Regions from separate parts of the Janthinobacterium sp. BJB301 genome, predicted to be linked through region 1. Evidence: predicted binding sites of a transcription regulator. Region 1 holds the regulator's gene; each other region holds the start of a gene.
What was found. Region 1 encodes LexA, which represses DNA repair genes until DNA is damaged. Its sites were predicted from a motif close to ACTGTATNNNNATACAGT; they were not measured.
Positions count from the first base shown of each region.

Region 2: dinB (DNA polymerase IV) is a predicted target of LexA. The motif match lies at 2,090-2,107, and genes of this name have one in related genera.
Region 3: imuA (translesion DNA synthesis-associated protein ImuA) is a predicted target of LexA. The motif match lies at 7,746-7,763, and genes of this name have one in related genera.

Region 1 is NZ_PDZJ01000002.1:100,482-110,215, reverse strand. It holds gene folC (bifunctional tetrahydrofolate synthase/dihydrofolate synthase) at 1-497, shown strand, start outside; gene CSQ91_RS13835 (SPOR domain-containing protein) at 522-1,493, shown strand; gene CSQ91_RS13830 (CvpA family protein) at 1,514-2,002, shown strand; gene purF (amidophosphoribosyltransferase) at 2,042-3,565, shown strand; gene CSQ91_RS13820 (cystathionine gamma-synthase family protein) at 3,609-4,850, shown strand; gene lexA (transcriptional repressor LexA) at 4,917-5,552, opposite strand; gene rpsF (30S ribosomal protein S6) at 5,828-6,217, shown strand; gene priB (primosomal replication protein N) at 6,238-6,537, shown strand; gene rpsR (30S ribosomal protein S18) at 6,563-6,853, shown strand; gene rplI (50S ribosomal protein L9) at 6,881-7,336, shown strand; gene CSQ91_RS13790 (replicative DNA helicase) at 7,472-8,857, shown strand; gene CSQ91_RS13785 (DUF47 domain-containing protein) at 8,952-9,578, shown strand; gene CSQ91_RS13780 (inorganic phosphate transporter) at 9,621-9,734, shown strand, end outside.
Region 2 is NZ_PDZJ01000007.1:123,059-132,792, reverse strand. It holds gene CSQ91_RS27280 (recombination-associated protein RdgC) at 1-766, opposite strand, end outside; gene dinB (DNA polymerase IV) at 885-2,039, opposite strand; gene CSQ91_RS27270 (S9 family peptidase) at 2,213-4,387, shown strand; tRNA gene CSQ91_RS27265 (tRNA-Val) at 4,488-4,563, shown strand; tRNA gene CSQ91_RS27260 (tRNA-Asp) at 4,618-4,694, shown strand; tRNA gene CSQ91_RS27255 (tRNA-Val) at 4,912-4,987, shown strand; tRNA gene CSQ91_RS27250 (tRNA-Asp) at 5,045-5,121, shown strand; gene CSQ91_RS27245 (hypothetical protein) at 5,234-6,331, shown strand; gene CSQ91_RS27240 (ATP-binding cassette domain-containing protein) at 6,322-6,948, shown strand; gene CSQ91_RS27235 (CzcE family metal-binding protein) at 7,085-7,423, shown strand; gene ahpF (alkyl hydroperoxide reductase subunit F) at 7,494-9,089, opposite strand; gene ahpC (alkyl hydroperoxide reductase subunit C) at 9,188-9,734, opposite strand, start outside.
Region 3 is NZ_PDZJ01000002.1:239,306-249,039, reverse strand. It holds gene hrpA (ATP-dependent RNA helicase HrpA) at 1-460, shown strand, start outside; gene CSQ91_RS14400 (PRC-barrel domain-containing protein) at 577-1,182, opposite strand; gene CSQ91_RS14395 (extracellular catalytic domain type 1 short-chain-length polyhydroxyalkanoate depolymerase) at 1,570-2,619, shown strand; gene CSQ91_RS14390 (MFS transporter) at 2,928-4,142, shown strand; gene CSQ91_RS14385 (GNAT family N-acetyltransferase) at 4,226-6,259, shown strand; gene CSQ91_RS14380 (putative Na+/H+ antiporter) at 6,312-7,577, opposite strand; gene imuA (translesion DNA synthesis-associated protein ImuA) at 7,784-8,494, shown strand; gene CSQ91_RS14370 (Y-family DNA polymerase) at 8,424-9,734, shown strand, end outside.

The sequences.
Region 1 (9,734 bases):
AGCTGAAACTGCCCGTGGGTGCGCAGGAAGTGCGCACGGGCCTCGTGACGGTGGAGCTGCCAGGCCGCTTCCAGGTCTTGCCTGGCCGCCCCAGCGTGATCCTCGACGTGGCGCACAACCCCCATGCAGCCTCGGCGCTGAATCAGAACCTGGGCAATATGGGTTTCCACCCGTACACGTATGCCGTGTTCGGCTCCATGCTGGACAAGGATATCGATGGCGTATTGGCCGCGATGAGCGAGCACGTCGACCACTGGTGCCTGACGGGCCTGCCTTCACCGCGCGCGGCCACGGCCTCCGAGCTGGCCGCCAAGGTGCAGATCATGCTCGAAGACAAGCCCGACAGCAGCGAACATACTGTGTCTATTTTCGATGATCCGGCACAAGCTTTTGCAAATGCAATGAGCCGGGCCGGTGAGAATGATAGAATTGTGGTCTTTGGTTCTTTCCTCACCGTTGCCGGCGTGATGAAGGCCCGAAAATCCTCACTTCACTGAAACGCACTCGACTGAAAATCACGCATGGGCTTGTTCTCGAAACTGTTTAAAAACAAGCAAGAATCCTCTGGCGAAGACAGCGGCTTTTATGTCCCTGGCGAAGCACAGTCGCCGACCCGCAAGCGCGCAGCCAACACCTCCGGTGGCGGCGGATCGCGCCGTGGCGGCAAGGAAGCGCCGGATCCGGTCTTGCCTGAAAAGAAGCGCGCACGCCGCCGCCTGGTCGGGGCGATTGCCCTGGCCTTGGGCGTAGCTGTCGGCTTGCCGATGCTGCTCGATTCCGAGCCGAAGGCGCCCTTCAACGATATCGCCATCGACATTCCGTCGAAGGAAAAGGCCGCCGCACCTGCACCGGCGCCCGTGCCGGCCGTTCCGGCCCAGGCCGCAGCGAATGGCCTGGACCAGTCCGAGGAAATCGTCGATGCGCCGCTGCCGCCTGCGGCCAAGCCGACGCCTGCACCGGCACCCGTGCTGGCCGCCGTCCAGCCTGCAACGGTCAAGCCGACCTATGTGGAACCGAAACCTGAGCCCAAGCCTGAGCCCAAGCCTGTCAAGGTGGAGCCGAAGCCGGAAGCGAAGCACGAACCCAAGCCTGAGCCGAAACACGAGCCCAAGCCCGAGCCCAAGCATGAAGTAAAACCGGAAGCCAAGCCCGAGACTAAGCCTGCCAAGCCGGCGCAATCGGCCGACGATGCCGCGCGCGCGCTGGCTATCCTGGAAGGCAAGCCGCAAGAGAAAGTACAAGACAAGGCGCATGACGCCGGCAGCGGCAAGTTCGTGGTGCAGGTGGCGGCCTTGGCGACGCAGGACAAGGTCGATGAATTGCAGGACAAGCTGCGCGAAGCGGGCATCAAGTCGTACACGCAGAAAGTCTCCAGCCCGGCGGGCGAGCGCATCCGCGTGCGCGTGGGCCCGTTCGGCAGCCGCGAAGACGCCGAAAAGACCCGCGCCAAGCTGCAAAAGCTGGGCCTGGGCGGCAGCCTGGTACCGGCGTGATGTTGCAAGGCTGAGCGCGCGTGACGATCTTCGATTACCTGGTGCTGTTCGTGCTGGTGACGTCCGTGCTGATCAGCATGATGCGTGGCCTGGTCAAGGAAATACTGTCATTGGTCAGTTGGATCGTGGCTTTCGTCATTGCCAACGCCTATGGCGCCACGCTGGCGAAATTCCTGCCGGAAGCCGTGCCGGGCGAAGCCGTCCGTTTGTTGCTGGCTTTCGTGGTGCTGTTCATCGGCGTACGCATTTTGATGGGATTGCTGTCCATGACGGTCGACGCGCTCGTCAAGGTGACGGGCCTGAGCCTGGCCGACCGCACCCTGGGCAGCCTGTTTGGCGTGGCGCGGGGCCTTGTGATCGTGCTGACCGCCGTCATCTTGTGTGGCATGACTTCCATACCGCAGCAGCCATTCTGGAAAAACGCGCAGCTCAGCCCGCTCGCGGAGCAGGGCGCGCGCGCCATCAAGCCTTATCTGCCTGCCGCTTACGCGCAGCATGTGAAATTTTGAATTTTTTTTAAAATCAGTAGCACAGTTTAGGAGCACACCATGTGTGGCATCGTCGGCGTCGTTTCCCATCAACCTGTCAATCAATTGCTCTATGATGCATTGTTGCTCCTGCAACATCGCGGTCAGGACGCGGCAGGGATTGCGACCAATCACAGCAGTATGTTTTCCATGCACAAAGCCAATGGCCTCGTGCGTGACGTCTTCCGTACGCGCAACATGCGTTCGCTGCAAGGCACGACGGGCATCGGCCATTGCCGCTACCCGACGGCCGGTTCGTCGAGCGAAGAGGAAGCACAACCGTTCTATGTGAATGCGCCGTTCGGCATCACCCTGGCGCACAATGGCAACCTGACCAACTGGGAACAGTTGAAGCTGGAAATGTTCAAGAACGACCGCCGCCACATCAATACCGATTCCGATTCGGAAGTGCTGCTCAACGTGCTGGCGCATGAAATCCAGGAAGCGACGACGGGCCTGAACCTGGACCCGGAAGCCATCTTCAAGGCCGTTACCGTGCTGAACCGCCGCGTCAAGGGTGGTTACGCCGCCGTGGCGCAGATCGCCGGCGTGGGCTTGCTGGCCTTCCGCGATCCGCACGGCATCCGCCCGCTGTGCCTGGGCATCAATGAAACGGAGCAAGGTCCGGAATACCTAATCGCTTCCGAATCCGTGGCCCTGGAAGGCATGGGCTTCCGCTTCGTGCGCGACATCGGTCCCGGCGAAGCCGTCTTCATCGATGCTGACAAGCAATTGCACAGCGCCCAATGCGCCGACAATGCCAGCCTGAACCCGTGCGTGTTCGAATTCGTCTACCTGGCCCGTCCCGACTCCGTCATCGACGGTGCCTCCGTGTACGCCACGCGCCTGAAAATGGGCGAGTACCTGGCCGAGAAGATCCGCGCCGAATTGCCAGGCGTGCATATCGACGTGGTCATGCCGATTCCCGATTCCTCGCGTCCGGCCGCCATCCAGCTGGCCATGGCGCTGAACATCGAGTACCGCGAAGGCTTCATCAAGAACCGCTATATCGGCCGTACCTTCATCATGCCGGGCCAGGCGGCGCGCAAGAAATCCGTGCGCCAGAAGCTCAACGCGATCCCGTCCGAATTCAAGGACAAGGTCGTGCTGCTGGTCGACGATTCCATCGTGCGCGGCACCACCAGCCGTGAAATCGTGCAGATGGCGCGCGAAGCAGGCGCGACGAAAGTCATCTTCGCCTCGGCTGCGCCGCCGGTGATCTACCCGAACGTGTACGGCATCGACATGCCGACGCGCGACGAACTGATCGCCTATGGCCGCACGACGGAAGAAGTGTGCCGCGAAATCACGGCCGACTACCTGGTGTACCAGGATATCGGCGCGCTCAAGCAGGCCATCGCCGACGTCAACCCGGCCCTGACCAACTTCGAAGCGTCGTGCTTCGATGGCGTGTACGTGACGGGCGACGTGTCGCAGGAATACCTGGACCGCCTGGAATATGCGCGCCACCATCCGAAGGCGGCAGCGCCCGAAGATACGCCGCGTTCCCAGCTGAACCTGAACCTGGCGACAACAGAAGCGTAATTATCTTGCCCGGCTAGCGCCGGGCTTTTTTTGCTCCGCGATCATGAACGATAAAAAAAACTACGGCTTTACCACCACCATCCTGCATAACGACCGCCGCAAGGGCATCGAGCACGGTTCCCTGCACAAGCCCGTGCATACTTCCGTTGCCTTCGGCTACGGCGATGCGCGCCAGCTCGCATCCGTATTCCAGGGCAAGGAGCCCGGCTTCCGCTACGGCCGCCAGGGCAATCCGACCGTCTCCGCGCTGGAAGACAAGGTCAACAAGATGGAAGACGGCGTCGCCACGCTGTGCTTCGCCACCGGCATGGGCGCCATCGGCGCCGTTGTGCAGGCGCTCTTGCGCGCGGGCGACCATGTCGTGTCGTCGGCCTTTTTGTTTGGCAACACCAACAGCCTGTGGCAAACGGTGACGGGGCAGGGCATCGGCGTGTCGTTCGTCGACGCCACCGACGTGGCCAATGTGGCCGCCGCCATCACGCCGCAAACGCGCATCGTGTTTGTCGAAACCATCGCCAATCCGCGCACGCAGATCGCCGATCTGGCGAAGATCGGCGCGTTGTGCAAGGAACGCGGCATTTTGTACATCGTCGACAATACGATGACGACGCCCTACCTGTTCCGCCCGAAAGCCGTGGGCGCGGGCCTGGTGGTCAATGCGCTGACAAAATCCATCGGCGGCCACGGCAATGCCCTGGGCGGCAGCTTGACGGACACGGGCGTGTTCGACTGGACGCAGTATCCGAATATTTTCGACAATTACAAGAAGGCGGCGCCGGCGCAGTGGGGCATCGCGCAAATCCGCGCCAAGGCCTTGCGCGATTTCGGCGCATCCCTGGGGCCGGAAGCGGCGCACCATATCGCCGTCGGCGCGGAAACCATGGCCTTGCGCATGGACCGCACCTGCTCGAACGCCCTGGCGCTGGCCACCATGCTGGCCGCCGACCCGCGGGTAGCGGCCGTGCATTACCCGGGCTTGGCCGCGCATCCGCAGCACGCGCTGGCGACGGATTTGTTCCGCAGCTATGGCTCGCTGTTCAGCTTTGAGCTGAAGGATGGCATCGATTGCTTCGATTTCCTCAATCGTCTCAATCTTGCCATTCCAGCGAGCAATCTCGGCGACACGCGCACCTTGGTCATTCCCGTCGCCCATACGATCTTTTACGAGATGGGCGCCGAGCGCCGCGCCAGCATGGGCATCGCCGAATCCCTGATCCGCGTCTCCGTCGGTATCGAGGATGAGGCGGACTTGCTCGAGGATTTCCGTAGCGCCCTGGACGCATAAAACGCCTGGGCAATAAAAAAGGGCCGCAACAGTCATGCTGTTGCGGCCCTTTTTACATGCGGTGGTTCAATGCCAGCTGCGCATCAAGCCTACCGCCAAACCTTCCAGGGCGAATTCATCTTCCGGCGATACGGTGATGACCTTGAAGTCGGGGTTTTCCGGCAGCAATTCGATGACGGAACCCGTTTTCTTGTAGCGCTTGACGGTGACTTCGTCGCCGATGCGGGCGACAACGATCTGGCCATTCTTGGCGCTATCGACCTTCTTGACGGCCAGTAAATCGCCATCCATGATGCCGGCGTCGCGCATGGACCAGCCGCGTACCTTCAGCAGGAAGTCGGGCTTGGCCGAAAACAGGGCGGGGTCCACGTTGTAGCTCGCTTCCAGGTTTTCCTGTGCCAGAATGGGCGAGCCTGCCGCCACCCGGCCGATCAGGGGCAGCGACATCAGCAGCGCTGCCGGCACTTTCGATGGCAGGGCTTCAGCGGCCGCGCCGATCAGGCGGATGCCGCGCGAGGTGCCGGGAGAAATCTCGATCGCGCCCTTGCGGGCCAGGGCCTGCAAATGCTCTTCGGCCGCGTTGGCCGATTTGAAACCCAGTTCATTGGCGATTTCGGCACGGGTGGGAGGAAAGCCCGTGTTTTCAATCGCGTCCTTGATCAGGTTCAGGATTTGTTCTTGTCGTGCTGTCAGCTTGATCATGAGCGGTGGGTGCATACTAAAATGCTGTCTATATGAACAGTCTGTATTTTTGTACAGTATCGCCCACTATGCAAGGGGATTTCCGTGTTTTGGGCGAATTTCGCAAGAAATACTTGTCCAGGGGCGGAAAGCACGGTGGCGCGCGGGCTTTTCGGGCGCTGGTGGAAGGAATGATTGAAACGTTTGCAAAAGGCGGTTATAATCTTCGGCTGACCTTCCCACACCCGTCTTGACGCCGGGGTGGGCGATTATCAATCCGACCTGAAGGAGTTTGCATGCGTCATTATGAAATAGTCTTTATCGTCCATCCGGACCAAAGCGAGCAAGTGCCCGCGATGATCGAACGCTACAAAGCCAGCGTAACCACCCGCGGCGGTTCGGTTCACCGCGTGGAAGATTGGGGCCGCCGTCAAATGGCTTACTCGATCCAAAAGCTGCCTAAAGCACACTACATCTGCCTGAACATCGAGTGCGACAACGAGACCCTGGTCGAGTTGGAAACAGCATTCAAATTCAATGATGCCGTGTTGCGTCACCTGACCGTTAAAATGAAGAAAGCTGAAACAGCTCCTTCGCCGATGATGAAATCGGTACAACGCGAAGACGCGGCCAAAAGCCACCGCACCGAAGCACCAGCAGCCGCTCCAGCCGCAGCAGCAGCTTAATTCTTGACCAGGATCGTGCGCTGAACCAGCTACAAGTAACCGCCATCATTGCCGAGCGCGAAATATTGCGCTATACCCCGGCAGGGCTGCCGATTGTGAATGCAGTATTGCAACACAGTTCGCAGCAGATGGAAGCAGGGATTGCCCGTTTGACCGAGTTTGATGTTGCCGCGCTAGCCGCTGGCGAAATTTCAGGCAGGTTCAGTCAGGCAAGCTTGAGCGGGGTGTATCAGTTCACGGGTTTCCTGGCCAGGAAGAGCCGCAACAGCAAGAGTTTGGTGTTTCACATCATTGATTTTAGTGCAGTCAATTCTGACTAGCGCATTTTAGATACAGGAGCCTGACATGGCATTCGGTAAAAAGTTCGACAAAAATAAGCTCAAGCTTAAAGAAAAACGCAAACAGCAAAACCCGTTGTTCAAACGCAAGAAGTTCTGCCGCTTCACCGCAGCTCACGTTGAGCAAGTCGACTACAAAGACGTCGACACGCTGAAAGACTTCGTCCAAGAAAACGGCAAGATCATGCCAGCACGCCTGACCGGTACCAAAGCGCACTACCAGCGCCAAGTTGACACCGCAATCAAGCGCGCTCGCTTCCTCGCGCTGCTGCCATACACCGATCTGCACCACGCTTAATCGGTCAGATATTCCTGGAGAAGAACTATGCAAATCATTCTGTTAGAAAAAGTTGTTAACGTCGGTAACCTCGGCGAAGTCGTCAAAGTCAAAGACGGTTACGCACGTAACTTCCTGATCCCGCAACGCCTGGCACGTCGTGCTACGGCAACCGCTGTGGCTGAATTCGAAGTCAAGCGCGCCGAACTGGAAAAAGCTGCTGCCGCCAAACTGGCCGCATCGCAAGCCCAGGGCGAAAAACTGAGCGGCCTGACCGTTCAAGTTGCTCAAAAAGCTGGTGTTGATGGCCGTCTGTTCGGTTCCGTCACCAACTTCGACATCGCTGAAGCGCTGACCAAGCAAGGTTTTGCTGTTGAAAAAGCACAAATCCGCATGCCTACCGGCCCGCTGAAGATCGTTGGCGAGCACAACGTTTCGGTTGCTCTGCACACCGACGTGGTCGTGGAAGTTGTTATCGCTGTCGTACCAGACGCGAACGCGTAATCGTCTGCGGGCCTGGCCCGCAAGCGTTGCCGCACTATGAAAAGCCGGGTTCGCCCGGCTTTTTTGTGGCCTTTTTTTCGCTCAATTTCAGCCCTTTATTTTTGCCAGCACGCCGAAGCGGGTATAATTCGCGCCATGAACGCCCCCTCTGATCCGCAACTGGATTCCCTCCGTATTCCGCCGCATTCGATCGAAGCAGAACAATCCGTTATCGGTGGCCTGCTGCGCGACAATGCCGCGTATGACCGCATCGCCGACTTCATGCATGCGGAGGATTTCTATCGCTATGACCATCGCATCATCTTCGAGCAAATCGTCAAGATGGTTAACGCTTCCAAGCCAGCCGATGTCATTACTGTTTTTGAAACCCTGACCCAGCTCGGCAAGGCCGATGATGTGGGCGGACTCGCTTACCTGAACGCCATGGCGCAAAACACGCCATCGGCCGCGAACATCCGGCGCTACGCCGAGATCGTGCGCGACCGCGGCGTGCTGCGCAAGCTCATCACCGTCGCCGACGATATTTCCGGCACGGCCTTCAGCCCGCAAGGCAAGGAAGTCAAGCAGATGCTTGACGAGGCCGAGTCGAAGATTTTCGCCATCGCCGAAGAAGGCGCGCGCGGCGCCCAGGGCTGGACCGCCATCCAGCCCCTGCTGACCCAAGTGGTCGAGCGCATCGACGAACTGTACAGCCGCGACAACCAGAGTGAAATCACGGGCGTGCCCACCGGTTTCATCGACCTCGACCGCATGACCTCCGGTCTGCAGCCGGGCGACCTGGTGATCGTGGCGGGCCGTCCGTCGATGGGCAAGACGGCGTTTTCCGTCAACATCGGCGAAAACGTGGCCATCGACAGCGGCTTGCCCGTGGCCGTGTTCTCGATGGAGATGGGCGGCGCCCAGCTGGCCATGCGTATGCTCGGCTCCGTCGGACAGCTCGACCAGCACCGCCTGCGCACGGGCCGCCTGAACGACGAGGACTGGCCGCGCCTGACGAATGCGATCCAGAAGATGAACGACGCGCAGTTGTACATCGATGAAACGCCGGCGCTCAACTCGATCGAATTGCGCGCCCGTTCGCGCCGCCTGTCGCGTCAATGCGGCAAGCTGGGCCTGATCATCGTCGATTACTTGCAGCTGATGTCGGCCAATACGCCGGGCGACAACCGCGCCACGGAGATTTCCGAGATTTCACGGGGCTTGAAAGGCCTGGCGAAAGAACTCGGTTGCCCCGTGATCGCGCTGTCCCAGCTGAACCGCTCGCTGGAGCAACGCCCGAACAAACGTCCTGTCATGTCCGACTTGCGCGAATCGGGCGCTATTGAGCAGGATGCCGACGTGATCCTGTTCATTTACCGCGACGAGGTGTATAACCCCGACTCGCCAGACAAGGGAACGGCCGAAATCATCATCGGTAAACAACGTAACGGTCCAATCGGCAGCATCCGCCTCACCTTCATGGGGCAGTACACCAAATTTGGCAATTACAGTGGTGGCCTGGCGCTTTACCAAGGCGACTAACACAGCAGCACTGATATTCCATTGGCCGCCCCTTCATCAAAAGGGGCGGCTTTCTGTAGTAAATAACACGACTCAATGCTTAACGGAGAATGACATGTTTGGACGCTTGATGCCCACTGAGGGCAAGTTTTTTGAATTGTTTAACCAGCACGCGGAACTGTGCGTCAAGGGCGCCAAAGAGATGCTCGGCCTGATGACCAATTTCGACGACCTGGAAAACCGCGTGCATGCGATCGAAAGCATCGAGAAACAGGCGGACAAAGTCACCTACGCCACCGTGGAAATGCTGCACAAGACCTTCATCACGCCGATCGACCGCGACGACATCCATCAGCTGATCACGCGCCAGGACGACATCCTCGACCTGCTGGAAGATGCGGCGCAAACCGTTTCGCTGTACGACCTGAAAGCCGTCACGCCGGAAGCCAAGCGCCTGGCCGAACTGGTGCTGGCCTGTACCGAAAAAGTGCGCGACGCCGTCGCCATGCTGCACAACATGGACAACTCGCGCAAGATCGTCGCCATCTGCGAAGAGATCGACCGCCTGGAATCGGACGCCGACCACGTGATGCGCGCCGCCATGTCCAAGCTGTTCCGCGATGAGCCGGACGTGCGCAACCTGATCAAGCTGAAAGCGATCTACGAAATTCTGGAAACCGTGACCGACCGTTGCGAAGATGTGTCCAATATTATCGAAGGCATCATCGTCGAAAACGCGTAAGCGTTGGGCCTGTCCTGAACCAGAATCAGAAAAGAAACTACAATGACCATACAAATCAGCATCTACGTGCTAGGCCTGTTGATCGTCCTCGCGCTGCTGTTTGACTTCATGAACGGCTTCCACGATGCCGCCAACGCGATCGCCACGGTGGTCTCG
Region 2 (9,734 bases), on a different contig from region 1:
TCACGTCCAGCGGCTTGACGCTCTTGATGGCCAGCGATTCCGTCAGCACAAACGAAATCTTGTCGTTCCACGTCATGGCCAGGCGCGTGCACTGCTTGCCGGCCGCGATGTGGCGGCGCACGTCGTCCGCTTCCAGGGTGTGGCGCACGTAGCGCACAGTGGCCTTGCTTTCGCCCGTGGCGCGCAATTCCGTATCCATGTCGACCGTGAAGCCGGCAGGCGCGTCGTCGGCCTGCAGCCATTCCGTCATCACCGCGACGGGCGAGCGCTGCACGCGCAGGCTTTCCAGCGGCAGTTTGTCGACGGCTTTCAACAGCAGCTTGATGACTTCATCGGCCTTTGCCGGGCTGGCGGCATCGACCACCAGCCAGCCATTGACGGGGTCGATCCACGTCCAGACGTTGCTGCGGATGCTGAAAGCGCGCGGCAGCAACTCGTCGGCCACGCGTTCCTTCAATTCCTTCATGGCTTTCTTGCCAGGCGCAAAGCCTTGCGCTTCTTCCATCTCGGCAGCGCGGGCCTTGGCCACCTGATTGATGACGGTCGCTGGCAGCAGTTTCTTTTCCGTGCCCAGCAAGATCAGCATCTGCTTGTTGACCACATGGACCAGGCCGCCGTTCGGGCGTGGCGTATCCCAGCCCTGGCGCATCAGATCCATGCTGGTCGCCGGCGTAAATTTGTTCGAGGACAAGGCCTCTTCCAGTTGTTCTGGCGTATAGGCCCATGGTGCGGGCAGGCGGTAAATCTGAAGATTCTTGAACCACATAGTTTTTGTCTTCCGTTTGTTTCAGTAGTGCCAGGGGAACGCCATTCTACACTTTCGACACGGGAATGCCGTCAAAAGCGCGGACTGGCGCGGTGTTGTTGATGCGTGGGGAATGCCGCTACAGGGCGGGAAACAGCTCCGCCTGGGCCGGCGCCTGCCGCGTCACGATGGCCGGATCGGACAAGGTCGAGATACGCACGCCCAGCAGGCGGATTTTCTTTTCAAATGGCACGCGCCGCAAGCAATCGCGGCTGGCGCGCAGGATGGCGGCCGCGTCCGCCGTGGCGCTGGGCAAGGTGATGTCGCGCGTGACGGTGCTGAAATCCTCGAAGCGCAGCTTGATGCCCACCGTGCGCCCGGCCAGCGATTGCTTGTCGAGGTCGCCCGCCACGCGCGTGCACAGGCTTTCCAGCTTTTCCGACAGGGTGGCGCGGTCGCGCACCACCTGCAAGTCGCGCTCGAACGTCGTTTCGCGGCTGACGGACTTGGTTTCCCGGCTCGTCTGTACAGGCCGGTCATCGATGCCCAGCGCCGCCTGGCGCAGCCAGCCCGTGTACAAATCGCCAAACTGCGTGCGCAGCATGGCCATGTCGGCCCGGGCCAGCTCGCCGATGGTGACTATTCCCAGCGCTTCCAGCTTGGCCGTCGCCTTCGGGCCGATGCCATTGATCTTTTTCGCCGGCAAGGGCCACACGCGCGCTTCGATATCCTCGGGCTGCAAAATGGTGAGACCGTCCGGTTTTTCCAGGTCGGAACAGATTTTTGCCAGCAATTTGTTGGGGGCCAGGCCAATCGAGCACGACAGGCCCGTCGCCTCGGACACGGCCGCCTTCAGGCGCGCCGCCATGGCCGGCGCCTGCTCGCCATACTCCGTCAGGTCGACATAGATTTCATCGATACCCACGTTCTGGATGATGGGGCACAACTGGGCCACGGCCTGCTTGAAGCGCGCCGAATACTCGCGGTAAGCCTCGAAGTCGGCCGGCAACAGGATGCTGTCGGGCGCCAGCTTGGCCGCCTTCATGATGCCCATGGCGGAAAACACGCCAAACGCGCGCGCCGCATAGGTCGACGTGGTGACGACGCCGCGCCCCACATAATCGCGCATGCGCGCAAACTGCCGCGTGCCGTCTTCCTGCAGCACGGGCTGCTGCAAGCGCCCGCCGCCGATGACGACTGCTTCGCCGCGCAGTTCCGGATATTTTAATAGTTCCACCGAGGCAAAGAAGGCATCCATGTCCAGGTGGGCAATCCAGCGGCGGGTTTCAGGCAATGTAAGGGCAGATGTGGTCAAGGGCACCTCGCGGCGGGATGCTGTCGGATACTGTAATTATATACAGTATCACTGCAAATGTCCGTGGATGCAAGTTGAAACGCACAAGCACGGCGGTTGCTTTTCTCAATAGCAAGATTACAATCCTGACACAACTATGAAAGGGAATCGCCTTGTCCATCGCCCATCACGCTTCGCGCCGCCGGTCCGCCTGGTTATCCATCCTGCCGGCCCTGCTGCTGTCCACACTGGCGCCATCCGCGCTGGCCGACGCCACCACCACCGTTGCCGCCACCCTCGCCACCGCGCCTGTCGCCGCCAAGACGGCGTGGCAGGAAACGCGCCACGGCACGGTCGTCACGGACGACTACCGCTGGCTGCAAAAGAAAACCGATCCTGCCGTGATCGATTACCTGAATGCGGAAAACGCCTACACGGCCGCCGTCACGGCCCCGATCCAGCCGCTGGCCGACAAGGTGACTGCGGAGGTCAAGGGCCGCATGCAGGAAGTGGACCTGTCCGTGCCTGCGCGCCAGGGCAATTTCTACTATTACACGCGCACGGAAGCGGGCAAACAATACCCGATTCACTGCCGCCGCCCCGTCGGCACGAACGGCGCCTACGATGCGCAGGCGGCTGAGGAAATCTTGCTGGACCAGAATCAATTGGCCGAAGGCCAGAAGTTCTTTGCCGTGCGCGCATTCAGCATCAGCCCGAATGAACAGTTGCTGGCCTACACCACCGACACGACGGGTTTCCGCCAGTACGAGCTGCATGTCAAGGATTTGAAGACGGGCAAGTTGCTGGGCGATACCATGCCTCGAGTCACGTCCCTGGCCTGGGCGGCGGACAATGCCACCCTGATGCTGACGCAGGAAGACGCCACCACCAAGCGCGCGGACCGATTGTTCCGCCTGCCGCTGGGCGGCACCTTGCAGCAGGTCTATCACGAGCCGGTGGAACAGTTCGCCATCGGCGTGAGCCGCACGCGCGACCATCGCTACTTTGTGCTTACCGCGCGCAGCACGGATACGAGCGAAGTGCTGCTGCTGCCAACGAGCACGCCGCAAGGCACCTTTCAATCCGTGCTGAAACGTGAAAAAGGCCACCGCTACGGCATCGAGCACCGCGATGGCCAGCTGTATATTCTGACCAACAAGGAGGCGAAGAATTTCCGTGTCGTCAGCGCGCCGCTGTCCGCGCCGCAGCCGCAGAACTGGAAGCCCGTCGTGCCGCACAACAAGGATGCCGTGATCCAGTCCATCGACGTCTTCCAGGGCTACCTGGTGGTGATGGAAAAGGCCCGTGCCCTGAACCGCGCGCGCATCCTTGATTTCGCGCATAAAAACTGGAAAACGGTGCAGTTCGACGACCCCGTCTACCTGGCGACATCCGTCGGTACGCCAGAATTTTCCTCCACGCAATTTCGCATGTCCTACCAGTCGCCCGTCACGCCGCCCACCGTCATCGACGTCAGCATGCAAGACGGCAAGCGCACGGTGCTGAAGCAGCAGGAAATCGTCGGCGGCTTTGACGGCAGCCGCTACACCACGCAGCGCCTGTGGGTGAAGGCGCGCGATGGCGTGCAAGTACCGCTGTGGATCGTCTACAAGAAAGGCGTCAAGCTCGACGGTTCCGCGCCGCTGCTGCTGTACTCGTATGGTTCGTATGGCATTTCCACGGAAGCCAGTTTTGCCATCAGCCGCATCAGCCTGCTGGACCGTGGCGTCATCTATGCGCAGGCGCATATCCGCGGCGGCACCGACATGGGCGAAGCCTGGCATGAAGACGGCATGCTGATGAAGAAGAAAAACACCTTCAATGACTTCATCGACAGCGCCGACTACCTGGTGCGCGAAAAATGGACCAGCCCGAACCGCCTGATCATCCAGGGCGGCAGCGCGGGCGGCTTGCTGATGGGCGCCGTCGTCAACATGCGCCCGGACCTGTTCCACGCCGTGCATGCGGCCGTGCCGTTTGTCGACGTGATGAACACCATGATGGACGCCAGCCTGCCGCTGACGACGGGCGAGTACCTGGAATGGGGCGACCCGAACCAGAAGGCGGCCTACGACTACATGCTCAGCTACTCGCCGTACGACAACATTGCGCGCAAGAATTACCCAGCCATGCTGGTGACGACGGGCCTCAACGACAGCCAGGTCATGTACTGGGAACCGGCCAAGTATGTGGCCAAGCTGCGCGCGTACAAAACGGATGGCAATCCCCTGCTGCTGAAAACGAATATGGGCGCCGGCCACGGCGGCGCCTCGGGCCGCTATAACGCCATCGCCGAGAATGCGTTCAATATGGCGTGGATGCTGTCGCAATGGGGTATTACAGAGTAAAGTGAAAAAAAGCGCTTGCAGAAGGATTTCGCCCGTCCTATAATAGCGCCTCTTCCAGACGTGGTGACAAACGTCGGGATGGTTTTCTGAGACAAGCAACGGGTGCTTAGCTCAGTTGGTAGAGCGGCGCCCTTACAAGGCGTAGGTCGGGAGTTCGAGCCTCTCAGCACCCACCAAATCAGAAAACTGTCCAGTGCTTCATGGATCAGCAATACAGATCATACGAGCTTGGAGTGGTAGTTCAGTTGGTTAGAATACCGGCCTGTCACGTCGGGGGTCGCGGGTTCGAGTCCCGTCCGCTCCGCCAATAAAAGAAAAGCCCTTTGGTTCTCTGAACCGAAGGGCTTTTCCCATTTCAGAAGCAGAAAAAGCGCCAGCCCTCCCTCGCCCCGAATATTTTTGCGTTTTTCAGCAAAAAAAAGCTTTTATCCCATAAGAATAGTTGCACAAGGGGGAAAGCGCCCCCTATAATAGTGCCTCTTCCAGACGTGGTGACAAACGTCGGGATAGTTTTCTGGGTATGCGGGTGCTTAGCTCAGTTGGTAGAGCGGCGCCCTTACAAGGCGTAGGTCGGGAGTTCGAGCCTCTCAGCACCCACCACCAATACAGAAAATTATCCAGTGCTTCATGGATCAGCAACACAGATCATACGAGCTTGGAGTGGTAGTTCAGTTGGTTAGAATACCGGCCTGTCACGTCGGGGGTCGCGGGTTCGAGTCCCGTCCGCTCCGCCAATAAAAGAAAAGCCCTTTGGTTCCTAGAACCGAAGGGCTTTTCCCATTCCGGGACCACAAATGCTCTAGAATCAGCGCTCCTGCTGACTCTGCCGCTCCTGCCTCGATGCGCTTGCCCCGTAGTACTCATCCCTATATCGCTCTGCGCCTGCGCCTGGCCCATCATGCTTTGCTGCAATTTGCCGCCAGCCTGACCAGTTCCATGGAAATCTTCTTTTTCCTGGCCGGCCCCGTCTTGCTGGGCTTGCTCAGCGTCATCGCCTTGCCCGGCTTTCTCGCCGTGGGCCTGCCCTGGCCCGCCGCCCTGGGCCTGCTGGGCGGGCAAGCGTTGTTCACATGCCTGCCCGCCTGGTTGCTGCGCAAGCGATTGTTGCCAGCCCCCCTCGCCGCCTGGCTGCGCCAGCTGCCCTTGCCGCCGCGCCTGCGCTGGCAAGCGGACGTCGCCGTGGCCGGCCTGCTGATGCTGCCGCTGGGCCTCGCCTATGCCATCTCGGCCAGCATCTGGCTGGCGCAGTCGCCTCCCTGGCTGCGCCCGATTGCCGCACCCGGCATCGCTGCCACCATCGCCGTCTGGCTGCTGGCCTGGCTGTTGACAACGCTCATCGTGGCGCAGCGCCTGCGCGCGCCGCGGCCCGCAGCAGGGGCGCGCCCGCCAACGATGACTGCGTATGTGCCGCAACGGCCCCGCTGGCGCACCGTTTTCCTGTGGCGCCAGCTGTTCTGGCTGCCGTTCTGGCGCAATGACAATGTAATCGGCCTGCAGCAAAGCGTGCTGCTGGCCACGGCTGGCGCCAGCATGCTGGCCTGGCTGCTGCGCGCGCCGCTCGTGCCCGCGCCACTGCTGAGTTTACTGGCCAGCGCCAGCCTGGTCATTCTGACGGACCGGGGCGACAAGGCCGTGCGCGAGCAGATCGCCGTGCTGCGCCCCACGCTGAACGCCTGGCCCATGGCCAGCACGGCCTTGGCGCGCCTGGCTTGCACGGCCAGCCTGCTGCCGCCGTTTGCCGTGCTGCTGGCAGGCGCCGTCTTGCTGTACGCCACCGATCCCGCCGCCTTGCGGCAGCGCGTCACCAGCGTGTACGCCATCACCGCCAGCCTGGCCCTGCTGGCCATCGTCGGCCTGCCCCGCCTCACGGCGCGTGGCCGAGTCGCCCTCGTCGTCCTGTCCATCCTTGCCTTGAGCGCCATCGGAAGCGAATTATGGAATTGAACCTGTCGTCCCCCACCCTGCAGATCGAACACCTCGATTTCCACTTCCCCACGCACAGCGTGTTTCAAGGTTTTAGCCAGCAATTCGACTCCGGCATCACCTGGCTGCGCGGCGCGAACGGGGCCGGCAAGACGACCTTGCTGAAGCTGGCAGGCGGCGCCCTGCTGCCCGCGCGCGGCGCCATCCGCCTGGACGGTATCGACAGCGGCTTCATGCCGCTGGCCTACCGCGCGCAAGCGTTCTATTGCGGCGGCGACGCCCCCGCCCTGCCCTGGCTGCAAGTGCACGAGTTTCTCGACCTGCACCTGGCCCTGTATCCGGGCAGCGACCAGGCCCTGCTGAACGACGAGCTGAGCGCGTTTGCCATGACGTCGACCTTGCAGCAAAGCATCAACGCCTTGTCCCTGGGCCAGCATAAAAAACTGCAACTGGCGCTGGCCCTGGCCTTGCCCGTGCGCCTGCTGCTGATCGATGAACCGTTCAACGGCCTCGATGCGGCGGCCATGCTGCACCTGCGCGCGCGCCTGGCCGATCCGGCCCGTCTGGCGCGCCAGTGTATCGTGCTGACCAGCCACCTGGCGCCGGACGTGCCGCTGGCGGCCACGGTGGAAATATAGACAGGAAATACAGCTTTGCAGATCGACCAAGGACAGCTTACGATGCCGTGTTGCAAAATCCGGCGATCCCGGTGCAGCCATTACCCATAACACGGCGCGCTTATTCACCGCGCCAGGCTTATTCTTGGAGATTACTATGTTGAACACCCACCGCAGCGCCCTGGCGATTTTGTGCGCCGCCTTCGCCGCCTCGGCCATCGCGGCCGGTCCGACAGGCACGGCCGCCGACTATGGCAGCAGCGCCCCGCACGCCGCCGCCCAGCGCAGCATCGACCTGCAGCCCGACACGCGCCACATCAACGTCACGCACGGCGAAACCGTCACCATCGCGCGCGCCGGCCAGCGTTTTACGTGGCACGTGCAAACCTTCAGCAACAAGACCGTCTTCGCCCTGGCCGAGATCGCGCCGAAGGACATGCCCGTCGATGGGATTCAAGTGTATGTGGCCGGCAACCCGCTGTACGCGGGCAGCTAAGTTTCTTCTATGCATAAAAAAACCGGAACCACCTTGCGGCAGTTCCGGTTTTTCTTGATACGGCTAATAGTTACGCCGTCAGTGCTTCCTTGGCGGCAGACTCTTCGACCACTTCCTCGTCATCCGAGCGGATCAGGTGGTCAAAGGCGGACAAAGCTGCCTTGGCGCCTTCGCCGGTGGCGATGATGATCTGCTTGTACGGCACCGTGGTGACGTCGCCGGCCGCAAACACGCCGGGGATCGAGGTCTGACCGCGTGCATCGACTTCGATTTCGCCGTGGCGCGACAACGCTATCGTGCCCTTCAGCCACTCCGTGTTCGGCACCAGGCCGATTTGCACGAAGACGCCTTCCAGCTCGACCTTTTTCGACTCGCCGCTGACCCGGTCCGTGTAGCTCAGGCCATTGACGATCTTGCCGTCGCCGTGGATTTCGGTGGTTTGCGCCGACGTGATCACGGTCACGTTAGGCAAGCTGTGCAACTTGCGTTGCAGCACCGCATCGGCGCGCAGTTCCGCGCCGAATTCGATCAGGGTCACGTGCTTCACCAGGCCGGCCAGGTCGATCGCCGCTTCCACGCCCGAGTTGCCGCCGCCGATCACGGCCACGCGCTTGCCCTTGAACAGCGGACCATCGCAGTGCGGGCAGTAGGCGACACCGTGGTTGCGGTATTCCTTCTCGCCCGGCACGTTGATTTCGCGCCAGCGGGCACCCGTGGCCAGAATGACGGTCTTGGCTTTCAAGATGGCGCCATTGGCCGTTTCAATCTGCACCAACTTGCCTGGCGTCAATTTCGCGGCGCGCTGGGTATTCATGATGTCGACTTCGTATTCCTTGACGTGCTGTTCCAGCGCCATGGCGAACTTCGGACCATCCGTTTCCTTGACCGAAATAAAATTCTCGATGGCAAGGGTGTCGAGCACCTGGCCGCCGAAACGCTCGGCCAGCACGCCCGTCTTGATGCCTTTGCGGGCCGCGTAGATGGCCGCTGCCGCGCCGGCAGGGCCGCCGCCGACGATCAGTACATCAAAGACGTCTTTCTTGTTCAACGCTTCCGCCTGGCGTGCACCGGCGTTGGTGTCGAGCTTGGCGAGGATTTCCTCGACATTCGTGCGTCCCTGGCCAAAGTGCTCGCCATTCAGGAACATCATCGGCACGGCCATGATCTGGCGCGCTTCCACTTCTTTCGGAAACACGCCGCCATCGATGGTGGTGACCTTGATGCGCGGGTTGATCACGGCCATGGCATTCAATGCCTGCACCACTTCCGGGCAGTTATGGCAGGAGAGCGAAATAAATGTTTCAAACTCGTAATCGCCGTCGAGGTTGCGGATCTGCTCGATCACGGCGTCGTCGAACTTGATGGTGTGGCCGCCCACTTGCAGCAGCGCCAGCACCAGCGAGGTAAATTCGTGGCCCAGCGGCACACCGGCGAAACGCACGCCGATGTCGGAGCCGGTACGGTTGATGCTGAACGACGGGGCCCGTACGCCAGCGTCAAGGCGCTCGACCAGCGTGATCTTGTCGCTCAACAGGACTATCTCCTGGAGCAATTCCTTCATCTCGCGGGCTTTTGCGCTGTCATCGAGAGAGGCGACCAGCTCAAGCGGATACACCACTTTTTCCAGGTAGGATTTCAGTTGGGTTTTGAGGGTTGCATCTAACATGATTTTTTCTTCCTTTACAAATATTTAGGCGAATGCCGGGCCGGACGCCCGGTCCGGCATCGCGGTAACTACTTGTTTGCTACGTGCTGCATCGAGACTTAGATCTTGCCAACCAGGTCCAGCGATGGGGTCAGGGTTGCTGCGCCTTCCGTCCATTTGGCTGGGCAAACTTCGCCTGGGTGAGCGGCAACGTATTGAGCTGCCTTAACTTTGCGCAACAGTTCCGATGCGTCACGGCCGATGCCGTTGTCATGCACTTCCAGTACTTTGATGAAACCGTCCGGGTTGATGACGAAAGTACCGCGCAGTGCCATGCCTTCTTCTTCGATCATGACTTCGAAGTTGCGCGACAGGGTACCGGTTGGGTCGCCGATCAGTGCGTATTGCACTTTCTTGATCGCGTCCGAGGTGTCGTGCCATGCTTTGTGCGCGAAATGCGAATCGGTCGAGATGCCGTAGACATCGACGCCCAGCTTCTGGAATTCAGCGTGGTGATCGGCCAGATCTTCCAGTTCGGTTGGGCAAACGAAGGTGAAGTCGGCTGGGTAGAACACGAATACCGACCACTTGCCTTTCAGCGACGCTTCCGTCAGGTCGACGAATTTGCCATTGTGGAATGCGGTTGCCTTGAATGGTTTAACTTGG
Region 3 (9,734 bases), 140 kb from region 1:
CCTCGTCTTGCTGGTCAATGAAATCGCCCGTTTGCTGTCGCAAGTGCTGACGGAATTCCACGGCTTGCCCAAGCGCCTGCAGAATATTCCCGCAGCGGCAGCCGCCGATATCCAGTCGCAGCTGCAAGGCCTCGTGCATAAGCGCTTCCTGACGGAAAACGAGTACACGCAGCTGGCGCATTTCCCCCGCTATCTGAAGGCGATCAACGTGCGCCTGGAAAAGCTGCGCGCCGACCCCGCGCGCGACACCAAGTTGATGGCCGAATGGCAATCGGCCGCCGCGCCGTATCTGCGTCAGGCCAAGGATCGCCAGGCCGGCAAGAATACGGACCCGAAACTGGTCGACTTCCGCTGGATGCTGGAAGAGCTGCGCGTGTCGCTGTTTGCGCAGGAATTGCGCACGCCGATGCCTGTTTCTGCCAAGCGTTTGCAGAAAGTGTGGGAGTCGATGCAGCGGTAGGTCGGATTAGCGGGGCAAAGCCACGCGTAATCCGACAACATCGTTGGCGCTACCGGTGGTGCCGTGTCAACGGTGTTATCGGTGTCGCTGGTGGTGTCGGATTACGCGGCTAGCCGCTAATCCGACCTACCCGACCCATGTTTATCGAACTCATCGTCGCCGAGCGCCGAACGCGAGCCCAGGTCGCCCTGGCTGCTGCCCGTGCCAGCGCGGCTGCCGCTCATGGAGGTGCCGGTCAGGCTGCCTTCGCTGCCCGATTGCAGGCTGGCGCCGCTGCGCAGGTCGCTGCCGGATGGCATGCGGCTGCCTGCCATGGCGCCGCTGCCGTAGCGCATGCCGCTGCCATAGAACGCTTCCATCTGCTGGTTCCAGGCATCGCTGCCCATGTCGGGCCAGTTGTTCTTGTCGAAACCGGGAGCCTCTTTCAGCAAGTCTTTGTCCACGTTGAGCAGGAAGCGCTTGTTGACGGTGTCCAGGGTCAAGCGTTCCCAGGGCACGGCAAACAGCTTGTCGCCCATGCCCAGCATGCCGCCGAAGGACAGCACGGCATAGGCGATCTGGCCGGTGCGCATGTCGAGCATGATTTCCTTGATGTCGCCCAGTTCCTCGCCGCTGTGATTGTAGACATCGTCGCCGAGCAGGGTGTCAGCCCCCATCAGGGCCGGCCCCGGGCCGTCGTGGTTGCGGTACATGCCCAGGATGTCGCGGTCCAGATAGCTCATGGTGTTCTCTCCTCGTGAAGTGCTGATCGAACACCCAGATTACGCATGCGCACCAAGTCGCGCTTGATCTGCCTCAATGGTGCCAGCGGCACTTTTATCGGTGTGCAAGCGTACGGTGTGGTCAGCCAATTGCGGTACTCTATGCGTTCTAAAGAGGAGGCCGCACATGCTGACGATGCAACGATGCAGTGGGATGAACTTGCGGTACGCTCCACCACGACATGGGCGCCGCTTGCCATGGTAAAGCCCGCCACCAAATGGCTGCGCGGGTTATTGCGCGCCGGTAAGGCGCAGCAGCGCACTGCGACTAAGCTGGCCAAGGTGCTGTTCGGGTCCGTGCCGGCCAAGCCCACGCCTAAATCTAAACCTAAGCCCCGCAGCAAGCCCGTGGCCAAGACCAGGCCGACGCCGCGCGCCAGGCCTGCCAGCGACGCCGTGCCCTCGCTGGCGCCCTTTGCCACGCCCCTGTCGCCCCCGCGCGTGCGCAAGCGAACGCCGCCCCCGCCGGGCAAGTGGCTGGCCGCCCACTATGCGCCATTGCCGGAGCTGGGGCAGTTGCCGGGCCGGCGCCTGCCCTATTTCCTGTACCTGCCCGAGAAGGCGCCCAGCGCCGCCATGCGCAGCCGTGGCCGGCCGCTGCTGGTGATGCTGCACGGTTGCGAACAGAGCGCCACGCAGTTTGCCGAAGGCACGCGCATGAACCGCCTGGCCGAACGCAAGGGTTATGCCGTGCTGTATCCGCAGCAGTCGCTGCGCTCGCATGCGCGCCGCTGCTGGAAGTGGTACGACAAGCTGACGCAGGAGGGCGGCGGCGACGTGCGCCTGATCGTCGGCGCCATCGAGCAGGTGGCGGCCCGCTATGTGATCGACCGCGCGCGCATCTATATCTGCGGCATTTCCGCCGGCGCCGGCATGGCGCATATCGTGGCCTTGAACCATCCCCATCTGTTCGCCGCGCTGGGCCTGCATTCCGGGCCCGTGTTTGGCGCCGGGCATAACCTGATCGGCGCGCTGGGCGTGATGCAGCATGGCGCTGCCGCCCGTGCCGACGCGGCCATCGATGAAGTGCTGGCGCGCCAGCCCGCGTTTCCCCGCTTGCCCACCATCCTGCTGCAAGGGCTGGCCGACAAGGTGGTGCGGCCCATCAACCAGACGCAGCTGGTCCGCCAGAGCGTGCGCGTGAACCGCTTGCCGTTTGATACCGTGGTGACGGCGCAGCGTCTGCCTGGCGGCGCGGCGGGCGGACGCAATCCGGCCCATGCGTATGCGCTGCACGACTATCAGGTGGGCAAGGATGTGCTGCTGCGCGTGGCGCAGGTCGAGCACCTCGAGCACGCGTGGAGCGGCGGCGATGCCAGCCTGCCGTTCAACGACAAGGCCAAGCCCGACGCCAGCAGGATGCTGCTCGATTTCTTCGCCAGCCACCGCCGCCGGTAAGCCAGCGTGCCTGCGCGCCGCAACGGCGCGCAGGCACTGGTACGCATCGTTCTTTCATTCCCCCTCAGGGCCGCTGCCGCGCGGCGGGGCGCTGGCCGCGCCCATTTCAGCACAGATTCCACATGCCGCAGTACCATCGAGTTTATCTAATTGGTATTGCTGCGGTATTTAAAAATCACAAAAACAGGCGCTAAAAATACGAACTGGTATACAATTGGTACACGTTTTCAGTGTGAAGCGTGTCTGCCGTCCCATGCCCCGACGGCAGATATGCACTGACGGCAGCCACCCACGTTACGGAACGCGCCATGTCCATCAAGTCCAAGCAGTTGCTGTGGTTTTTTGCGTTTTTCCTCGTCTTTGAACTGAATATCTATCTGTCGAACGACATGATCATGCCGGCCATGCTGGGCATCGTCGGCGAGTTCCAGGCGGAGGAAAAATTCGTCCCCCTGTCCCTGAGCCTGTATCTGCTGGGCGGCAGTTCCCTGCAGATTTTCCTGGGGCCTTTGGCCGACACCATCGGCAAGCGCAAGCTGGTGCTGACTGGCAATACCTTATTCCTGCTGGCCACGCTGGCCGTGCCATTTGCCGCGTCGATCGAGCAATTTCTCGCCGCGCGTTTCATCCAGGGCATGGGCTGCTGCTTCATCTTCGTCGGCTATGCCATGATCCATGAACTGTTCGATGACATGGCGGCCGTCAAGCTGAGCAGCATCCTGTCGAGCACCACCATCCTCGCGCCCCTTGCCGGCCCCATCCTCGGCAGCGCCATCATCAGCCGGCTGGACTGGCGCTACGTCTTTTTCCTCTCCGGCCTGCTGGCGCTGCTGTCCTTGCTGGGCCTGTTCAAGACCATGCCGCGCGCGGCCCCCAGGGTCACGCGCCTGGACCTTGCCGCCATCGTGCGCAGCTACGCGGCCATTTTCAGCAACAAGCGCTTCATGTTCGGCATGTTCACGGCCGGGCTGGCCACCGTGCCCCTGACGGCCTGGATCGGCTTTTCGCCCATCTTCGTGCTGCAGGAAATGGGCGCCTCCTACGCCACGTATATCGCCTTGCAATGCGTGATTTTGTCGGGCTTTGTCCTCAGCAGCATCGCCATCCAGCGCCTGCGCCAGGATTTCCCCCTCGTGCATCTGCTGCGCCTGGGCGGGCTGGTCGCGGCCGCCGGCATGCTGGGCGCCGGCGCGGGCCGCCATCACGTCGACGTGTTCGCCGCCTGCATGTTTGTCTATTCCATCGGCTTCGGCCTGTTCAATGGCGCCCTGATACGCAGCGCGATCACGGCCAGCAAGGAATCGGTGACCTTGACGACGGCTGCCATGAGCTTGTTGTACTGCATTTATCTGTCCGCCTGGCTGCAGCTCTATAACGTGCTGTGCCAGCGTTTCGGCTATGCGCTGGAAACGTATGCGCTGCTCAATATCCCCGTCATTGTGGTCATCGCCGCCTGCCTGCTGCTGTTTACGCGGGGCATGGCGGGGCGCCGGGAAAGCGAGGTGCTGCTCGCCCGGCACTGATGGCGCAGCGATGCGCATGTTGTCGACCTTGTTTTACCTCCTGCGAAGTTTATTGACACTCTCCTGCGGAAAATGGTGCGCCCATGAAAATAGATGACCTGGCCTCGAAACACGATCAAGCAAAGATTTTCAACCTGGAATACGAGTTCCGCATCAACCGGCTGAAACTCGATTACATCACCCTGGCCGATGTCCGGCCGGCCGGCAGCGACCTGGAACAGCTGGCCGTGGAGCACCAGGCGGGCATCGCGGCCCTGCGCAGCTTCGTCGCCCTGAATTTCAACCATTTCAATGCAGCAAGCTGCTCGTCGCTGAGCTGCATTCCCACCCGCGCGCTCGGCGACGATGAGCGCTACCTGCACCGCATCTGGATGGGCGGACCGTTGCCGGCCATCGCAGCCGAAGCGATCCAGCAGTGGGGCGCGGCGCTGGAAGCGGTGCGGCACAACGGCGGCGCGCCGTACGTCTCCATCCTGTGGGTGTGGGATGCGCAGCAGCTGCGCAATGACGAGCGCTTCAGCCCCACGGGCGGCGCCGGGCGCTACACGATAGGCCGCTACGCCATCGGCGGCACGACCCTGCATATCAATTCTCTGCGCGCGCTGGCGCTGGATTTCGCGCCGGCCCGCTTCGGCGTACTCGATACCCTGCATATGCAGCGCTACTTCGCCACCTTGTCCGATTATTTCCGCATCCTCATCATGTGCGAATACGGCGGCATGTATATGGATGTCGATACGATCCCGCACAATCCGGCGACGATTTTCCTGATGAAGCCGGAAGTACCCGATTATTTCCAGCGCAAGGATGGCGACAGCGAAGAGCGCCAGCATGTCAGCTGGATGAATCTGTTTCTCGATGAAACGGGCATGCTGATCGCCAAGAAGAACGATGCCGCGCTGCGTGTGATCCAGCGCAATGTGAACCTCGCCTATGCGGGTATCGATGCGCGGATTCCCCGTTCCTGCCCGCAATTCGAGGCGCAGCTGTTTGGCCAGTTCTATGCCGAATGGAAGAAAAACCTGGGCGTGACCCTGCTCAGCCATGCCGAGTTCTACCAGCGTTATTGCGTGCTGTATGACGGTGCGCGGGAAGCGGTGGCGGGCGGCATCCGGGGCATGCGCTTGCTGGACGATATCATTACCGACGTGCACATTCCCCTCAGTGACGAGGAACGGCGCGCGTATGCGCGCTGCGTCGCCAGGCTCGACGAAATCGGCTGGCAACTCGACGATCCTTTGAGCCTGCCCGACATCGTCGATGTGTTCGATATCGAGGAAGTGCCGCGCATGGCGTATGCGGCCCAGCTGCGGGCGGACATCGACCATTTTCACTATTACTCGGTGCTGTCGGACGACCCGCAGCTCGATCGCGTGAATGGCGTCTTTTGCCGCTACCTGCTGGCCCACCGTTCGCAGCATATTGCCGCTGGCGATTTCTGGCGCCCGACCGTGGGCCGCCACGGCAGCCGCATGCCGGCCGCCAGCGATGCCGTCCCGTCCGGCGACGAGACGCAGGCGGGCCTGCTGTCGCATGCGCCGCTCAAGCTGGTGCCGGGTGAACTGCTGGGCGATGAGACGAAGAACCGCATGGCGAAACTGCTGTTTGCCACCAGCTATCTCGAATACTGCTCGTTCGGCAATAAACTCAATCTGCAGTTCGTCGAATTGCAGCGGCGGCAGAATATCGACCCGTATCTGCAGCACATCCACGGCTTGCACGACGAAGATGGGCGTTTCATCGGCTTCTTCACTGCCGCCACGATGGCCGAGTTCCAGGCTTGCGGCGCCGTCTCGTATTACCGAGACGACATGAAGGCGCTCGACGATGCCTATGACGCATTCGTGCTCGCGCATGCGCGCAATGACGACTGTTTCGTCAGCAGCCTGGCCATCGACGAGAAATACCGGGGGCAGGGCCTGTTCCGGCAGATGTTCCATGAAATCCGCGACCTGGCCAGCCGCAAGGGCTGTGCGCGCATCACCTTGACGGTATGGGAAAAAAGCGAGGCGCTGCAAGTGTATCTGCACAAGGGTTTTCGCAGCGTGGGCACGTTCGACTATGCCTACAGCCTGTTCTATGACCGGCTGCATTTCCTCGTGTATGAAGGGAACTGAAGAGGGAAATTGAAGGCAGCAGGGGCGGCCGGCAGCCGCCCCGTGATGAGGCTTACAGGGCCAGGAAGGCCAGGCCCGCCACGGCCGTCGGCAGCAGGGCGCCGGCCAGCAAACCGACGGCGCCGATCGATTCATCCTTGAAGCCGCGGCGCAGCAGGGCCACGCCGGCCGGGTTCGGCGCATTGGCGATGACGGTCAAGCCGCCGCCGGCTACGGCGCCGGCCATCAGCATGTATTTCGCTTCGTCCGTCATGCCGACGATCAGCGAACCGAGGTAAGTGAGGGCCGCATTGTCGGTAATGGCCGTCAAGCCCAGGGCACCGAAGAACAGGGCCAGCGGTTTCAGGCTGGAAACGATGGGCTGCAGCCACCATTGCTGCATGCCGCCCAGTACCACCAGGCCGCCGAGGAAGAAGCCGACCAATAAACCCTCTTTCAGGATCAGCGGGCTTTGATAGCGCTCATACGCCTGCACGAAGCCGAGGAAGAACAGGAACAGGCCGATGAACAGCACGGGATGGTGCGCCAGGGCGACGACGCCGGCCAGCACGATCATGTGCACCAGGCTGACGGCCAGCGGCACTTTTGGCGCTTCCACTTCACCGGCCTTCGGCTTGATGTCGGAGGTGTTGCTGTGCAGGTATTTGCGCAGCAAAATGCTCACGCCGGTGGCGTTGACGAGGACGGCGATGGCCGCCTTCCAGCCGAAGTGGGTGGCCATGTAGGCGCTATCCCAGTTCCACGTGGTGGCCACCATCAGCACGGGCGGCGCCGCGTACGAGGTGAGCGTGCCGCCGATGGAAACGTTGACGAAGAGCACGCCCAGCGCGCCGTATTTCAGCCATTCAGGAATGCCCGGGCGGAAGATTTGCGGTGCCAGCATCAACGCGGCCAGGGTCATGGCGGCCGGTTCCGTGATCAACGAACCCGTCAGGGGCACAAGCGCCAGGCCCAGCCAGACGAGGGCCAGTTCCGTGCGCAGCGGCATCACGCGCGCCACGCCTTTCAACAGGCGCTGCACGGCGTCGAGCACGGGGCGCGAGGCAGCCACGACCATGACGACAAAGACGAACAGCGGCTCCGTGTAATGGCGCGACTCGGCATACTCGATGGCCGCATCGCCGCCCGAGACAAAGGCCATGATGATGATCAAGATGAAGGCCCAGAAGCCGAACACGACTTCCACTTCGCCCAGCAAGTGCAGCAGGCCCGCATGGCGGGGGTGGCGCCGCGACAAGGTTTCAAACGACTTGGCGGCAAAGGTGTGGATGAGCGCAAGCCCGAAGACGATGGCGCTGATGATTTGGATGGTGGTCAAATGCGTTTCCTTATGGACGGAGGAGGCCGACTGGTACGTTGCCAGACGGTAAGGAGAGTGCTTATGGTACAGCAATCGATGTGAAAAACGGTGTTTTTCGGATGTGGCGGGACGTCCCCCGGGGAGCTGCGGCGCAGATAAGCCTTGCCAAAAACGGGGCTGGATAGTACTGTATATAAATACAGTATTTATCTTCATATTCAATTATGCAACATTCCCAATTGATGGCCTCGCCGGAAGCCTTGCACCCGTCCCTGTGGCGCGCATCGCAGCTGGGGCAGGGCGCCACGCGCTGCCTGGACACCGGCTTTGCCGCCCTGTCCGCGCAGTTGCCCGGCGGCGGCTGGCCCAGCGGCAGCCTCATCGATCTGCTGGTGCAGCAGCCGGGCAGCGGCGAATTGCGGCTGCTGGCGCCCGCGCTGGCGCAGCTGCCGGGCTTGCCCATCGTGCTGCTGCAGCCGCCCCATCCGCCGCAGGCGCTGGCCCTGGCCGCGCAGGGGCTGGCGCCGTCGCAATTGCTGTGGTTAAAGAGCGCCAGCAGCAAGGATGCCCTGTGGGCGGCGGAAAACATCTTGCGCAGCGGTAGTTGCGGCGCCTTGCTGTTCTGGCAGCCGCATGTGCGCGCCGACAGCCTGCGCCGGCTGCACCTGGCCGCGCAGTCCGGCAACACCCTGTTTTGCATGCTGCGCCCGCTGCACGGCGCGCAGGATGCGTCGCCGGCGCCGCTGCGCCTGTCCGTGCGTCCGGCCGCCGGCGGCATCGAGATCGGCTTCATCAAGCGCCGGGGACCGCAGCGCGACGCGCCCCTGTTCCTGCCCCTGCAACCTCCTTCATTACTGCTACGCCATGCGACTCTGGATCGGCCTGTGCCTGCCCCGGCTCCCGCTCGAAGTGTTTTGCCCGCGCTGGTCGATTGACAGCCTCGGCGTGGTGCTGGAGCAGGAGCAAGTGATGGCCGTGTCGCCGCTGGCGCGGGCAGCCGGCATCCGGCCGGGCATGCGCCGCGCCGGCGCGCTGATGCTGGCGCCGCAGGCGCGCCTGCACGAACGCTCTCCCGAACTGGAAGCGCAAGCCCTGCAAGCGGTGGCGCTGGCGCTGCTGCAATATTCGCCGCTGGTGGCGCAGGGCGAGGAAGCGACCCTGCTCGTCGATGCGGGCGCCAGCCTGCGCTTGTTCGGCGGCGTGCGCGCCCTGTGCCGGCAAATCGCGGCCAGCTTGCGCGCGCTCGGCTACACGGCCCAGCTGTCCTGCGCCCCCACGGCGCGCGGCGCCTGGCTGCTGGCGCGCGCCGCTACGCGCCGGGGCCGCACATTGAGCATGGCCAGCCTGGTGCGCCGCCTCGACCGCCTGCCGTGCGCCTTGCTGCCGCCGGCGCGCCCCTACCTGGAATGGCTGGACGGCATCGGCTGCCGCACCCTGGGGCAGCTGCGCCACTTGCCCCGGCCCGGCTTGCAGCGCCGCTGCGGCGGGGCCTTGCTGGACATGCTCGACGATGCGCATGGTCACGGCACGGAACTGTACCTGTGGCTCGAAGCGCCGCCCACGTTCCGCGCCAGTCTGGAATTGTTCGACCGCGTGGAGCACGCCGACGCGCTGCTGTTCGGCGCGCGCCGGCTGCTGCAGCAAATGACGGGCTGGCTGTGCGCGCGGCAATTTGCCGTCGAGCGCATCCAATTGTTGCTGGCGCACGAGCGGGGCCGGGTGGCGCGTGCGCCCACCGTCATCGACCTGGCCCTGGGCGAGGCCGTCTGGCGCGACGAGCACCTGGTGCGCCTGCTCAAGGAACGCCTGGCGCAGCTGGCGCTGGACGCGCCCGTGATCGGCCTCACGCTGGAAGCGCTGCAGGTGCAGCCGATGGCGCCGCCCAGCGACACCCTGTTTCCAGAGCCGGGCGGCACGCCGCAAGAGCGCCAGCGCTTGATGGAATTGCTGGTGGCGCGCCTGGGCACGGAGAATGTCTTGCAGGCCGCGCCGCGCGCCGATTACCGTCCCGAGGCGGCCAACCAGTGGCTGCCGCTGCCTGCCAAGGCCGGCGGCAGAAACGCGGTGCCGGACTTGCCGCCCGGCTTGCCCGGCATGCCCCGTCCCGGCTGGCTGCTGGCCCAGCCCATCGCCCTCCTGATGCGCGAACACCGGCCATTCTATGGCTCGCCCCTG